2 regions of the Peribacillus sp. NPDC055009 genome follow, and region 2 is predicted to be linked to the other one. Evidence: riboswitches for the same ligand, from Rfam matches in the RefSeq annotation. Region 2 holds a riboswitch; the other holds the start of a gene.
The links. Region 2 has a riboswitch for cyclic di-AMP ahead of ACWF5P_RS26250 (cation:dicarboxylate symporter family transporter). Riboswitches for the same ligand answer to the same signal wherever they lie in the genome.
Positions count from the first base shown of each region.

Region 1: another riboswitch for cyclic di-AMP. It lies ahead of ACWF5P_RS15010 (TrkH family potassium uptake protein); the one in region 2 lies ahead of ACWF5P_RS26250 (cation:dicarboxylate symporter family transporter).

Region 1 covers NZ_JBSGVZ010000009.1:47,292-55,219, forward strand. The annotation lists gene ACWF5P_RS14995 (methyltransferase domain-containing protein) at 1-156, shown strand, start outside; gene ACWF5P_RS15000 (STAS domain-containing protein) at 515-1,348, shown strand; gene ACWF5P_RS15005 (NAD-binding protein) at 1,489-2,145, opposite strand; gene ACWF5P_RS15010 (TrkH family potassium uptake protein) at 2,169-3,494, opposite strand; cyclic di-AMP (ydaO/yuaA leader) riboswitch at 3,647-3,789, opposite strand; gene ACWF5P_RS15015 (hypothetical protein) at 4,121-4,312, shown strand; gene ACWF5P_RS15020 (MFS transporter) at 4,621-5,874, shown strand; gene ACWF5P_RS15025 (TetR/AcrR family transcriptional regulator C-terminal domain-containing protein) at 5,920-6,519, opposite strand; gene ACWF5P_RS15030 (ABC transporter ATP-binding protein) at 6,638-7,363, shown strand; gene ACWF5P_RS15035 (ABC transporter permease) at 7,360-7,928, shown strand, end outside.
Region 2 covers NZ_JBSGVZ010000032.1:22,911-30,838, forward strand. The annotation lists gene ACWF5P_RS26235 (D-alanine--D-alanine ligase) at 1-73, opposite strand, end outside; gene ACWF5P_RS26240 (hypothetical protein) at 547-1,329, opposite strand; gene ACWF5P_RS26245 (methyltransferase domain-containing protein) at 1,544-2,287, shown strand; gene ACWF5P_RS26250 (cation:dicarboxylate symporter family transporter) at 2,346-3,605, opposite strand; cyclic di-AMP (ydaO/yuaA leader) riboswitch at 3,778-3,925, opposite strand; gene ACWF5P_RS26255 (efflux RND transporter periplasmic adaptor subunit) at 4,127-5,386, opposite strand; gene ACWF5P_RS26260 (hypothetical protein) at 5,401-6,063, opposite strand; gene ACWF5P_RS26265 (YegS/Rv2252/BmrU family lipid kinase) at 6,194-7,087, opposite strand; gene ACWF5P_RS26270 (TetR family transcriptional regulator) at 7,219-7,928, opposite strand, start outside.

The DNA.
Region 1 (7,928 bases), on a different contig from region 2:
AGCCTTAAAGGCGGATTAGGTTTTACGGAAGAAAAACTCAGAAAGATCTTCAAGGATTTTGAAGTGGTGGAAATACGGAAGATGAGGAAAATGGAAAAATCGGATCAAACCTTTGGGGTTCAAGGTTTATGGACGGCCTTATTTATGAAAAAGTAATTATAAAGTCAAAATGGGGGTTAAAAGGAGGATCTGGAATCAGGTCCTTTTTTTGTTATAAGAAAAGGGATAATTTGTTAACAATATTTTAAAATGGTAAACTATAACAATAGATAAACCAGAATAGTAGATGAAGGTTTTACTGAATTTTTTTTTGGAAAACAGTGGTTGTATGGTTTCAAAAACAGCTGGGAAGGTATATGGAAAGAGGGGCCATTGGGTTTTTAGATCATAAGAATTTTTAAGTATGGAAGAGGTTTTCTTCGATGCTTACTTTGCTGATAATTTTTCAATACCCTGACAATGCTGATTTCAGGGTAAGATTCAACTGCTTTTTATAAAAAACTAGGAGGAGTTTATGCACAGAAATAAAGAATTATATTCCTTTTTATTGGGTGTGGCAGCACAATTGACTGAGGAATGGTACGCAACATTGAATAAAAACGATAAGGCGGGGGTTTACAGCTCACCCGATCCCAATGTGATTAAAAAACTTAAGCAGCAAAATAATGAATTCCATTTACGTTTCTTTCAGGTCTTTGATACAGAGGAGAGGGAATTCTTTGAGCAGCTTGGTGAGTGGATTGAAGATATCGGTCAGGATGAGCAGCATTTAAACACACCCATCTATTTTATATTGAGGGAGTTTTCTCGAACGCAAGAGCAATACCTGGATTATATTGACCGGTTTGTGGGATTGCAAGGAGAAAACTATACGCAGGCGGAAATAAATTCCTGGTATCGGATAGTGGTGAAGGTGTTCAGCGAAGTGATGGAGAAGTTTACGGAAGCGAATCATAGGTATGCCAATAAAATCATGAAAGCCCAACAGGCAACGATCGATGAATTGAGCACTCCCATCATTTCGCTTAAAGATAATACGGCGTTACTTCCCCTGATAGGCGATATTGATACGGCGAGGGGCATGTCCTTGCTTGAAAACACCTTACAAAAGTGCGCTGAAAAAAATGTCACCAGGCTATTCATTGACCTCTCGGGCGTTCATGCAATTGATAGTGCTTCCGCCCACCAGCTGTCACAATTGATTGAATCCTTACATTTGATTGGAATTCAAACAACCCTTTCTGGACTTCGGCCGGAAATAGCCATGACTGCCGTTAAGCTTCAACTGCCTTTTGATAAAGTGACGATAAAGTCCACTCTTGCCCAAGCGATCAGTACGATAAAATAATACATACATATCCAGGGCATGGGAATACTCGTTATTAATTTCATCGAGAAGACCTCCATATGGCGATCTTCTCGTATGTATAATGCTTGCATTCAAAAATAAGAATCGGGCTCAATAAAGAAAGAGCTGGCACCTGCCAGTTATTCAATATTGGCGAAGAAGGCTAGATCTTCTTTATTGCCAACCACTAAAAGCATATCTTTTTCAAGGATATCCTGATCCGGTGAGGGTGCTATGATAATTTCCCCATTACTCACGATGGCAATGACGCTGATATTATATTTTGCCCGTAAATCAAGCTCCCTGAGGCTTTTTCCCTTCATGCTCATGGGGAGGATGATTTCCTCGATATTGTATTCTTTGGAGAGCTCTATATAGTTCAGCATGTTAGGGGAAAGAAGCTGATTCGCGACCCGTTCCCCCATATCCCTCTCAGGATAGATGACCCAGTCGGCACCTACTTTTGTGAGCACCTGACCGTGATTTTTATTAAGTGCTTTGGCAATGACCTTTTTGATCCCAAGCTCTTTTAAAAGCAAGGTAGTTAAAATGCTCGATTGCATGTCATTTCCGATGGCTACGATGACACAATCGAAATTACGGATTCCGATTGCTTTCAATGTCTCTTCTTCGGTCGTATCCGCCATGACTGCATGGGTAACGTTCAGTTCCGCATTCTCGACTCTTTCCTCGTTCACATCAATACCCAAAACCTCTTGGCCTGCCGTATATAATCTATGGGCCACACTGGTTCCAAATCTGCCTAAACCTATCACGGCGTATTGTCGTTTTCCCATCTTTTACGCTCCTTCATTCATTATTAACCAATCATGATTTTCCCTTTTGGACGTCGGAATGGATCTGGCTTGCGCCTCATGGCGATAGCAAAGGCCAAAGTCAAAGGACCAACACGTCCTGCAAACATCGTGAAAATGATGAGAATCCGGCCGACCGGTGATAATTCCGGGGTCAAACCCATTGAAAGTCCCACGGTGGCGAAAGCTGAAGTGGCTTCGAACAAAATCATCAAAAAGTCAGGTCCGCTTTCAGTGATGGTCAGCAGAATGGAGATGATGGAAACCACGAATACACCAATGAATGTGACGGATAATGCTTTAAAAATAGTTTCACTCACGATGCGGTGGCGGAACAAGACCACATCACCCTTACCTTTGATCTGTGACCAAACCGTTCCGGCAATCGTCGCCAATGTCGTCGTTTTAATCCCGCCGCCAGTCGATCCGGGTGATGCCCCAACGAACATCAGAAAAATGATGAGCAGTAATGTAGGCTGAGTTAAATCAGGGATATTCAGCGTGTTGGAGCCTGCAGTCCGTGGTGATACCGATTGAAATAATGATGACAGCGTTTTACCCATGAGAGATAAAGGCTGCAATGTCTTGGCATTGCCGAACTCGAATAGAAAGATTAAAATTGCTCCGGCAATCGTAAGGGTTAAGCTAGTCGCCAGAACGATCTTCGTATGTACTGATAAACGATGCGTATTCCGATATTCATATAGTTCATTCATTACGATAAAACCTATACCTCCAAACGTGATGAGGAAGGCGACGGTAAGGGTTACGAATGGATCCGATACATATGGGGTCAAACTCCTGAATTCCCCCATTAAATCGAAGCCGGCATTATTGAAATTCGATATGGAATGAAAAACCCCGTAATAGACCGCTTTAACGATTGGCATGTCAAAAGAAAAGCGAATCGATAAAATAAGTGCACCCATGCCTTCAATGATGGCCGTGAAAATTAAAAGCCGTTTCACTAATCTGACTACACCCGCCATGGATAGATTATTTAACGACTCCTGCAGAACTAACCTGCCTTTTAAAGAAATCTTTTTGCCTAATAATAAAAAGAAAAATGTCGCAAATGTCATGAACCCTAAGCCGCCTACCTGAATCAGTGTTAAGATGACCAACTCACCAAAAGTGGTGAAGGTCGATCCCGTATCCACAACGACCAGTCCTGTTACACATGTAGCGGAAGTCGAGGTGAATAAAGCATCCAGAAAAGAAAGACCATGGCCATTTTCTGTGGAAATCGGCAGGGTCAATAAATAGGCCCCGATAAGTATCAGGATGGCAAAGCCAAGTACAAGTATTTTTGGCGGATCCAATTTTGTCATTCTCAAATGATCATCCCTACTGTATGACTTTTAATCATCAATCTGCTTTTCGAATCTTTTTAAAGGCATAATAAAAAGACCTGCGAAAACATCGAATAGCTGTATTGCCACAAAAAGCGTGCAAAAAAAGCTCCCGAAATAGGCGGTCTTATGACCTCCTTCGCTTTAGCCGACGAAGTTAGCTGACGGGTAGGATGGCGAAAGAGCTGATCTCATCCCTTCTGCAAGGCAGAATTAACCCCAAATGATTGGGTCCTCCGTACTCAATTTCCATGAGTTTTGGCCGAAATGCTTTAAATTGATAAACGTATTCTACTCCCATCATTTAGCAGTTGTAAACCCCTAAATCGTAAAAAAATATTTCTTTAACAAAACTGAAAATTTACGTTTTATTTACATTTAGAAAACGTATTGACAAATATTAGTTAGCACATTATGATAGGTTCGATTAATCCAATTATGATAACCGGCATCGATGTACTTTATTCAATAATTTCAAGCAGAACATGCAATGCCAATCAAAATTCTCTAACATATATTTTATGTTTCTTTTGTAAATGATAAAGAAAAAAGCATTGCATTTGTATTTAAAGATTCAAGACATTTTATTAAAAAGGCGGGCAATTATGGAGAAGACGTTCAATAGATATGTTATTAATGCTACAGGCAAGGGTGGCCAGACATATTTAACACAATGCCAGGATAAAGATGCACTAAGGAAATGGATAGCCGATCATGAGGATCAAATCATCATGGATGAGTTAAGGATAACGGATAAGAAAAAGAATCCGTTCTTAAAATTGTTTTCCCTAAGGTAAATCAACTGCATCCAACATTCATTAGCGGTATTCAATTATTTATTCCCTGTGTTCTATCCGGAACGCTGAGCGAAAAATCCATATCTTGTTTTGCTTTGAAACTCATTTATTATAATGAGTTTTTTTGCGTTATATACAGTTTTGAACCGATAATGTTAAAATTTAGTAATGCTTAATGTGGACGTAAAGAAAAGTAAAATGAAATACCACTTTCCGAGAACAGCCGAGGATTGTTGGGGATGTATCCGTCCCGAGACGGATTGCTTGGGGACGGGGTTTTATATTGTACGATCAAAGGGGGAGAAGCGATGACATTAAGAAATGCATTAGTATCCTGGAAATACCCTTCCATTCTTTTGTGCGGAATAGGTATCTCCAACTTTGGTTCTTGGGTTTATTTCATTGCCCTTAATTTAATCGTTCTGGATATGACTGGTTCAGCCTTGGCGGTAGCTGGACTTTATATCGTTAAACCGATGGCTGCCATTTTTACGAATGTGTGGGCAGGGAGCGTGATCGACCGGATAAATAAGCGGAATCTAATGGCGGCACTTGACCTATTTCGCACGGTATTCATAGCCTTGCTGCCATTGACTTCTTCTATTTGGGTCATTTATTCCCTTGTCTTCGTGATCAATATGGCAGGGGCCATGTTCGGAACAACATCTAGGTCATATATAACAAAATTAATACCCATTGAACAGAGGAAACGATTTAATTCATTACGAAGCTTAATGGATTCTGGAGCTTTTTTGATTGGACCGGCGCTAGCGGGTATCCTTTTCTTGATCGGTACGCCCGTTTTAGCGATTTATATTAACGCGGCTGCCTTATTGTTATCCGGAATCATCACTCTATTGATGCCTAATCTTGAAAAGGATCACCCCCTTGAACAATCCAGTCATTACCTGTCTTGGACCATCATGAAAAAAGATTGGGGCATCGTCCTGGACTTCAGCCGGAAATCTTCCTATATCATGCTCATTTATTTCTTATTCAGCTGCATGGTGGTGATGGAAACGGCCATCGATTCCCAAGAAGCTGCGTTTGCTAAGGCCGTGCTCCTTTTAACGGACAGCGATTACGGATTCCTTGTAAGCGTCGCCGGGGCAGGCATCATTGCTGGTGCCATAGTCAATGCCGTATTCATCAGTAAAGTGAAAATCTCGCACATGATCGGTCTTGGATCTTTATTTGTCTCGATAGGTTATATGATCTTTGCCTTTTCGAATTCCTTTTCACTGGCCGCCATCGGATTTTTCATCATTGCCTTTTCATTGGCTTTTGCCAACACTGGCTTTCAAACCTTTTATCAAAATAATATTCCGGTGGAAATCATGGGCAGGGTCGGAAGTGTTTTTGGCTTGTTAGAAGCTTTATTGATCATCATTACTACCGCAATCGTTGGTGTTTCTGCCCATTTCATTTCGATTCGGTTTGTGGTGATTTCAGGTTCCCTGACCATGTTAGCTTTATCCATATGGTTGTCGATGCTTAGTATGAAGACCTCCAAGAGCAGGTATTATTCCGTTAGTGATGTAGAAGCGAAGGAAAAGATGTAATCCGATTTAAAGGCATGTTGATGGAACATGCCTTTGATGAATCGTTCATTGGATGAATGTGCGCAATTGGCTGATGAAGTTCAAGATATGAAAATGGATTTTCGCCATTTCTTCCGCCGTTTGTTTTTCACAGTTCTCTAGCCACTCCTGTATCACTCCTAAAATCGCCGATGTCAGGAAGGCGTGCATATACATGCGGAATGCTTCATCTTTAGCTGCTGGATGCAGGCTGATCAAACGCTCCAACAGTACTTCACCGAAAACCCGTTTTATTTTTTTCGCAAAAGAAGGGTCGCCCTGATCACCTAGAATGGCCCTTAATGCGTGAGCATGTTCACTGATGAATTGAAAAATCTCTATGAAAGGCGGGTAAAGTTGCTGTTGATGAAGAGCCAAAAAAGCCTCTTTCGGCAAAATGGCAGTAATGCGTGTTTGAAGTTCATGTAACAATTCCTGTTGTAAGTGATCCATCAATTCATATTTATCTGTGTAATGCAAATAGAATGTGCCCCGATTAATGTTGGCGCGCTCTGCGATTTTCTTCACGGATACATGTGAGAACCCCTCTGCTTCAACAAGTGCAATAAAATGATGTTGTATCTGCTTTTTCGTCTTTTGTACCATATCCTCATGAATCGATGCCATGGAATGTCTCCTTCACTAAACATTTTTCCAAATGTGTTGATTGTATTAGACCGAATGCTACCTTAAAATGATGATACACTCAACACCGTGTTAATTAAAGAGGGAGGATGTGTGTGCAATGAAAAAGGCGATTTCCATTGATGGAATTGCTAAGGGTTTTCAGCAGAAGAAGGTCATTCAGCCATTGAGCCTGAATATTGAAAAAGGCGGAATTTTTGGCTTGTTAGGTCCATCCGGATGCGGAAAGACGACCTTGATTAAAATGATTGTCGGATTGATTAAGCCCGATGCGGGTAAAGTCACGGTTCTGGATCATGAAGTGCCAAATGAAGCACTGTTAATGGATGTCGGCTATATGGCACAGTCCGATGCTTTATATACAGAACTGACGGCAGCTGAAAACCTCGAATTTTTTGCGAAACTATACCGTTTTTCGAAAAAGGAACGAAGGAAACGGATTCAATATGCAGCTGAAATCGTACAGCTGACGAATGATTTGAACGTTCGGGTTGCGCATTATTCCGGGGGAATGAAACGCCGTCTGTCACTGGCGGTTGCACTCATCCAAAATCCGGAGATTCTCATTTTGGATGAACCGACAGTAGGAATAGACCCTTTGCTGAAACAATCGATTTGGGAGGAACTTGAGCGTTTAAGAAATGAAGATGATAAGACGATCATCATCACGACGCATGTGATGGATGAAGCGGAACGATGCGATAAACTGGCGATGCTGCGTGAAGGTGAAATCATCGCGGCAGGAACCCCTGCAGCTTTAAAAACTCAATTTGCCGCGGAAACGCTTGATGATGTTTTTTTAAGGATTGGAGGCGGCTTAAAATGAGAATTGCCTCTCTTGTTACTCGCATTACCCAGCAGATGCGCCGGGATCGAAGGACGCTCGCTTTATTTTTCCTGGCTCCATTGCTCATTTTAACGCTCATGTATTTTATTTTCGATACAGAGGCAAGTGATTTGAAAATCGTTGTTACAGGCAGTGATGAAACGATCGTTAAAGCATTGAAAAAAGCGGATTTTCAAGTGTCGGCTGCTGAGGAATTCTCACAGGAAAAGATGATTGAAAAGAATACGGATGGCTGGCTGGATGTTGAAAATGGGAAAATGAAACTCACACTTTTGAACGACGAACCGACCCGGGCAAAAGCCGTTCAAATGCAAATGATGCAAGGCTTGCAAGGGAATGAAAAAAACACTCCTTCAATTGAGGAGAAATATGTTTACGGAGATGCCAACACAAAGGGTTTTGATACCTTCAGTCCGATGCTCGTCAGCTTTTTCGTTTTCTTCTTTGTATTTTTAATAGCGGGGATTGCGCTTTTGAAGGAGCGTACAAGTGGTACTTTGGAACGGCTGCTTGCCACCCCGATTAAAAGATACGAAATCGTAGC
Region 2 (7,928 bases):
CTAAAGCCGTCTGCATAGAAACCTCATGCTCCGCAGATTTTCCACCATAAAGCAAACCAAGTTTAGTTTTCATGAGTTATTACCCTCCAATATTCTTTTAACCATGTTCATTGTATCACTTTACACTAAAATGGTTAAAGCGAAACTTCCATCATTGGCGCTTTTCCAATGATTACTATTAGGCAGAACACAGGTTAAAACCGCCACATCCTGTGGCAACACCTGTGCTAGCACATCCTGTGCGTCGCAATCAGGCATTTACAGGCTGTTGACCCACCACATTTCTTTTTCATTACAATTGCCGCCGCTTACCTTACAGCCTGTTAATGCGGGGTAAAGCGAAACTTCCATCATTGATGCTTTTCCAATGATTACTATATAGGCGGAACACAGGTTAAAACCGCCACGTCCTGTGGCAACACCTGTGCTAGCAACTCCTGTGCGTCGCCCTCTCTTATCTTTTATGCATGAGATGGTAAGTCTTACACCTAAAAAATTTCAAGGGTGTCAAATAATCCAAGCCACGAACCTCGGAAGTTGGGATAATCAGGAGAATGATGTATTTTTAATAACGCTTTCCCATACCCTTTCTTTTCGATTGAAGGTAATAAAGGCATCTGGCTCCTTAATATCTCTATCTGAAAAGTCATCATGCATTTCATCCATGTTTAAATAATCCCCTACGACCCATGCCGGTATCTCAATCTTTGTTCTTGTATACTTAACATGCCGAAAGGAAAAAACGAGCCCCTCTGCCAGGATATGAGCCAAGGAAGAAATGATTTCTGCCGGAATCGCCGTCAGCTCTCTTTTCTTTCTGATTCCAAGCCAAGTCCTCTCTACTTTTAAAAGCTCCAGCTTTAGCGGAATCAGGCTTCCTAACATCATATAATATGTCGAAAGAGAACGAAAATAAATTTTATTGAACCAGCCATCATCCTGGGCAAGGTACACAAATTGATTATTCAATTTACGGAAAAATGGAGGATCCAGATGAGTTTTTGCATGCCCTAAATATAATAGTTCCGCTATTTCCCTTCCATCCAATTCATCCAACCCTTCTCTTTCTTCAAAATCGATCCAACAGAAATCTCCATATGCCCGGACATTTTCTTTAACGAGCTTCGCAATATCTTCAGATGAAGCACTCTCTAGCAGGACATTCAAATTGTATTCCCCGCCATTGAATTCATGTTTCAATAATAAGATGGAATCCAACGTATATGGCAGCGAATAGACGAATTCACGAAAATTGAGTCCATTAAAAAGGACAAACCGTTCAGAAGCCTGCATATACATATATAAGATATCATTGCTATCATTCTTCATAACCTGACCCCCTCCGAGCTCTTAATCAATAATATTATTTTACCAAACTTTTGGGTTTTCACGTAAGTTATATAACCCCCAATATAAATCATCATCAGCACCATGTGAATAACGCGAAACATGTACTCCATATTAACCCAAATGTTAAGGGACACACTCGACTAGCTCAAAGTATCCATATTATAGTAAGAATGAAGGATTGGAGGATTAAATCATGGATAAAATTGAAAAAGGTTTTATCATTAATTCTTTTCATGGAGCCGTTTCCGTCTATGCTGATGCAACTAAAAAAATAGGTCTGTGGCAATCAGAGAAATATGCATTCGAAAAATATTTAAATCGGGAAGATGCAATCCTTGATATCGGTTGCGGTACAGGAAGGACCACCTTCGCACTATATAAAAAAGGATTTCAAAATCTAACGGGAATCGACCTGACTCCTGCCATGCTTTATGAAGCCGAAAAAATAGCGCATGAATATAACCTGGACATACCCTTTATCCTTGGCGATGCAACCGACCTCCCTTTCAACGACTCATCATTCGATAAATCAATCTTCGCTTTTAATGGTTTAATGCAAATTCCCCAGCGAAAAAAACGCACATTGGCTTTAAAAGAAATCAACCGTATTTTAAAACCTGAAGGGCTCTTCATTTTCACAACACATGACCGTGATAAAAACGAAAATTACCTGAACTTCTGGGAGCAAGAGGAAATGATTTGGTGTGTTGGTAAACAAGATGAGAGGCTTTATGAATTCGGGGATATTCTCACATCCGGAAAGACGCTTCAAGAAGATACTTACCTCCATATCCCAACTAAACTTGAAGTACTTGAGTGCCTGGAAGAAGCACGGTTCAAAGTCATCGAAAGCTTTTATCGAAGTGAATTATTCCATGAAAACGATGATGTCATCACTTTCTCTTCCGATTGCCGCTTCTGGATCGTCCAAAAGTAAGGAAGCGCTTTTTAATTCAAAAAAATCCAGAGTGACATTTCACTCTGGATTTTTTGTATTAAGAAACTTGTTCTAGTTCTTTTTTGGAAGGAGGGTTGAATTGACCTTCCCATTTAGAGATAACGATTGCCGCAAGTGAATTACCGATAACATTTACTACTGTACGTCCCATATCAAGAATACGGTCGATACCGGCAATGAATGCTAGACCTTCAATAGGAATACCGACAGTTCCCAATGTCGCTAAAAGAACTACGAAAGATACACCTGGTACACCAGCAATCCCCTTGGATGTGATCATTAACACTAGCATCAGCGTAATTTGCTCATACATGCTTAAATCGATTCCGTACATTTGAGCGATGAAGATAGCTGCTAACGCTTGGTATAATGTAGAACCATCAAGGTTAAAGGAGTATCCAGTCGGAATAACAAATGTAGCAATATGTTTCGGACATCCCGCTTTCTCCATTTTTTCCATGATTTTCGGAAGAACCGCTTCAGAACTTGCAGTAGAGAAAGCAAGAATCAATTCTTCTTTTAGAAGTTTAATCAAAGTAAAGATATTGAATCCTACAAATTTTGCAATAAGACCCAGAATGACAATTACAAAGAAGATCATTGTTCCGTAAACAGAAAGCGCTAACTTTCCTAACGGAATTAAAGATTCCAAACCGAACTTGGAGATAGTCACACCGATTAGTGCAAATACACCGATAGGAGCGAATTTCATGACCATGTTAGTTAGGTAGAACATTCCTTCAGCTACACCTTGGAAGAAACGGAATACTGGTTTACCCTTTTCACCGATGGCCGCAATACTTAGTCCAAACAACACGGAGAAGAAAATGATCGCTAGCATATCGCCTTCTACCATGGCTTTAACTGGATTGGATGGCACGATGTGTACAAGTGTATCTACGAACGATTCATGCTGCTTAGTTTCTGCTGTATCAACATATGTGGAGATATCAGTTTGTTCCAGGTTATTCATATTCACACCAGCACCAGGCTGGATGATATTCGCTGAAATTAAACCAACAGCAATCGCTATCATAGTTACGACAACAAAGTATGATAATGATTTAGCACCTAGTTTTCCTACCGCTTTCAAGTCACCTACACCGGCAACTGCAACGATAAGGCTGGATACGATGATCGGCACTACGATCATTTTAATCATTCGTAGGAAAATGTCCCCGAATGGCTGTAAAAAGCTTTGGGCCGACTCATTACCATAAAAAATGGCACCAACGATAATCCCTAGAATTAAACCAATGAAAATTTGGCTAGCTAAACTTAATTTGAATTTCTTCATTTACTTTCCTCACCTTCCATAAAGTCTTTGATGCAAAAACATTTTGTCTCGGTAAGGGAAACAAGATACTAATAAAAAGAAAGTAATTTTTCTTTTTTTGAAAAACTCTGTCTTTACGCCGAAAAAAAAGACACTTCATGTGTCAATTTCTTATTGGCGTGAATATTCACACATGTTCCCTTAAAGACGCTGACGAGGTTAGCTGTCGGGTTAGGAATTGGAAACACAAATGCCCTTTCATTTCTGAATTCACCCCTAGCGGATAAAATCCACAAAAATGGGTCCCCCGTTCTTGGAATAAGATTAAGCGAGTTAACTTATAATAAAATATTATACTAAAAATGATAATCTGTAAATATTTATTCGCATTAGTTCTAGAAAAAATCTTTAAATATGTCTGAATATTCTGCATTAGAGACTATTGTATCTATAATTACTCTTCCCGATTTTTAATCATATAAGTTATATTGATATATAATTAATCACTAATTTGACATCACCTCTCTTGATGAAAGAAGCGGTTATTTTTCCAATACGCCAAGTAACAGATATCTTACTTTTTCCCTAGAGGTGAATTTTTTATAAGTTGCTGCCTTCACTTTTCCAAATTGGATTGGGGTAATGAAATAAGAATGGTTCTTCGACACATGCGGCTCCATTAGAATGACGTCACCTACCGACGGGCCGTTTATGATTTCTTGCTTCCCTTCAGCCTTAAGCCCTTTTGTAATGTAATGTTTATCCACATAGCCATTTTTAGTCAATTTGTAAATATAAGGCTGTTTATGGTTTTTTATGGCTTCTATAGGAATGGAGGGTACACCGGCTTTCTCATTGGTTATTACAGTAAGATTCACTTTGGATCCCACCAACAAAGCTTCCGTTTCTTCACCTTCCGGTTCGATTAGTGCCTGAAATGGAAATCTGTTATCCTTTTTTAATGACGGCTCTTCAGCGGGATAGGAATGGATGCGACCTATCGTCCCTTTCAATGCCTTTTTTGAATCAGAGGAACCTGCTTTTATAGTCATGCCCACTTCAGCCTTTTTCATTTCCTCTTCAGAGAAATCCCCTTCAATTGCCATATTTGTTGAAACGATGGATATAATGGGATTATTCAGGTTTTTATTGATATTTTTAACTACACCATCAGCCTCACTCGTTGACACGATCGCACTGGACTGCTCCTCAATTGAAGTTATTTTAGCTTCAAGCATTTTCACTTTTTCATTCAAGCTGTTTTTTTCCAGTTCCTGCTTGTACATTTCTTGCTCAATGTTACTTTTAATAAGATCTGAGGAACTTGTTGTTATATCAATTTTCAAGTTTTTTTCCACCGATTCATCAATGGCTGCTTTTTCAGGATTGCTGGTGATGGTCCCTTGATAGGACCTCAACTTCCCTATGTATTCCTCAATACCTGCAATTTCTCCCTCAACTGCCGTTTTCTCCGCTTCCAAGTTCGCTTTAAGAGCATCAAGTTCGGTCGTCGTATACTCAAACAACGAGGAGCCAGCCGTAATCTCATCGCCTTCTTTAACAAGGAATTTCTTAAAATCATTTTTCTTGGTGTCAAAATAGATATCATACTCTTCTACAGGTTTAATTACCCCATTTGTTTGAATAGTATCCATAATTGTATCTTTTTTTACCTTAGTCCAGTTTTCAACGAAAACAGTTCGTTCCACTTTGCTTTCTTTTTTTTCAATAAGGTATAAGTTAACGGTTATTAAGACTATCGACGCAATGGAGACCGCTATAATTTTCCATTTCCCGCTCATTCATTTCACCCGCCTTATACAAATACGCCTACTTGGATGTATGCTAAAAAGGCTTTAACAAACCATGTGGCCAGATAGAATAGAACAATCATTAAAAGGACCAAATTACTATTTCGTTCTGAAAACTCCTTTAAATAAAAATATTGCAGAGCAATAATAAGAAATTGAAAAATGGTGATTCCGCTGAAAAAGTGAATGAAATAATCACTTCTGAGAAAATACTGACTGATGATCCCCAATGAAAAAGGATTGGCATCGCTGCCTATATCCATTAATACGAATAGAGGAATCAGTAATATTTTTTCCACTAATTGCAAAACAAAAAGAATCATTTGAACGATGACTAATTTTATATATGGGATATCAGTAACGATCCAAAAGAATAGAGCTGATAAAAATATGTATATGGAAGGGTCGATTATGCCTGTTATTATGTTGCCGCTCAAAATCAGCAGCTTTGCTGCTTCGAATTCATCGGCACTCATTTTCGTGATTTCTTTGGAGAATGATTCTGAACCAATGCCAAAATATCCCCCGATGGCGAATACTATAAGACTAAGAAAATATAAAAATAGTAATTTCAATCCAAGCTTTGTGACTGCCTCTGCATTTTGAAGCTGATAACGACTCCGATGAGGCTCTAAAATGCCCTTTAACAATCTGACCTGGTACACCATATGTGGTCCTCCTGCAAAAATTGATATATCTTCATATATTTTATCTTATTTTGGAAACAATTGCAGAAATAAGGAATGAATATACAAAAAAAACACATAATCATTCCCATTCATATTTAATCCCACCATACTAATTTGGAGTTAATACTGACAAATGTCGGGCAAGGACTTTAATGCGTGCAGGAGTTCGTCTATAGTTCTCTCCATCCATATCCACATCAAGTGGCCTCTTGGTTTCAATGGTCAGGGTATCGGCATTTAAATAAGTCACCCCAGAGTCAGAGATCATATTTTGTGTCCATGAACGCTTCATCGCTATTATTTCTAAAAATGCACCAAGGCTTGCATTTTCCAAGATGGCAACGCCGAAGAGTCCATCATCTGGACTAATCATGGGAAAGGGCAATAAATTGGTGCCGATAAAACAACCATTCAAAACCAAAATCATAACCGCTTCCCCTTCGATAACATTCCCATCATATTTTAGCTTATAGGAAAAGGGAGCATTCTCGCCAATTATCCTTATAGCACTTAATAAATATCCTATCTTACCAAACCTGCTTTTTTCCTGCTCATCAATATTGCTTGATGCATCTGAAATAAGCCCTACTCCCCAAAAATTAGAAAAATAATCGTTGTTGGCCTGCCCAATATCAATTGAACGAACTTTGCCATTCACTAATGCTTCCGCAGCTTGACGAACATTTTGAGGAATCTTTAATGTTCTGGAGAAGTCATTGCAAGTCCCTCCAGGTAAAACCCCAAACAGGGGCCGCCTCGGAAGCGGCGAAAGGCCATTTACACACTCATGCACCGTTCCATCTCCTCCTAATACGAAAACTACATCCATGTCTTCACCATATTCCAAGCAAAAACGGCATGCATCGCCCTTTTCCCTCGTTTGCAGAATGAGAAATTCATCAATATGTGGAGCTATTATCGGAAGACAACCCTCAAGATTCCTTTCGAGTTTATCATTACCGGCATTTTCATTATAAATCAGCATTCCCTTTTTCCATCGCATGATTTTTGCCCCCATATTATTGAAAGAATTGTCTTCTTCCCATCAATTTTACCTTTTCCTAAACCCCCGCTTTTGAAACTCATTAAGATCAAATGAAAAAAAGAGGCTATACGCCCCTTTCGGTAAAGCATTCATATACTTGTCAAATAATCCTTCATCATCAAGATAAGCTTTGAAGACAAGGGACTCCTTTTTTCATTTTTTTCCAAAAATAACAAAAGACTTTCCAAGATGATCGGGCTTGGACTAGCTTTTGAAAATTCCTCCTGGATTGCCTTTAAAGCTTCCATATTTTTACGTGTATCCATTCCCTCTTCTTTACGTGTTTCCACTTCCAGCATCCTGACGATGATCGAATGGATTTCTTCTTTTGGGCTCATATCCCGCATCGAGCATCCCGGTAGGGGAAATTGTTTCAACAATGGATCTTCCATGTTCTGCAGGCTTGCGATAATTGAATCCATCCGGTTCAATATGAAGCTAGGTAATAATTCCACATCAAAAGCATTTTGTTTCCTGATCAATATTCCGATATATCCTTTGAATAGGGAATCCAAAATTATGGTGCAATCCGGCAAAAGATCAGCTGAAAGTCCCGGGTATAACTCAATGATTTTACGCTTGAACCAAATCAAGCCCTCTTCATGGATATAATGTAAAAATTTATCTAGTTCTTTGCTGATATGAAGCATTTGTTCCTGCATCATCATTTGAATCAAATTGGTATTTCCCGTCATATGCTCAATGTGAACTGTGATTTGCCTCATGAACTTGTCTTTACTGGACAATGAAGCATCCAGTTCAAGATCAAGCAATGAGTCCGTCAACGCTTCATAATAAA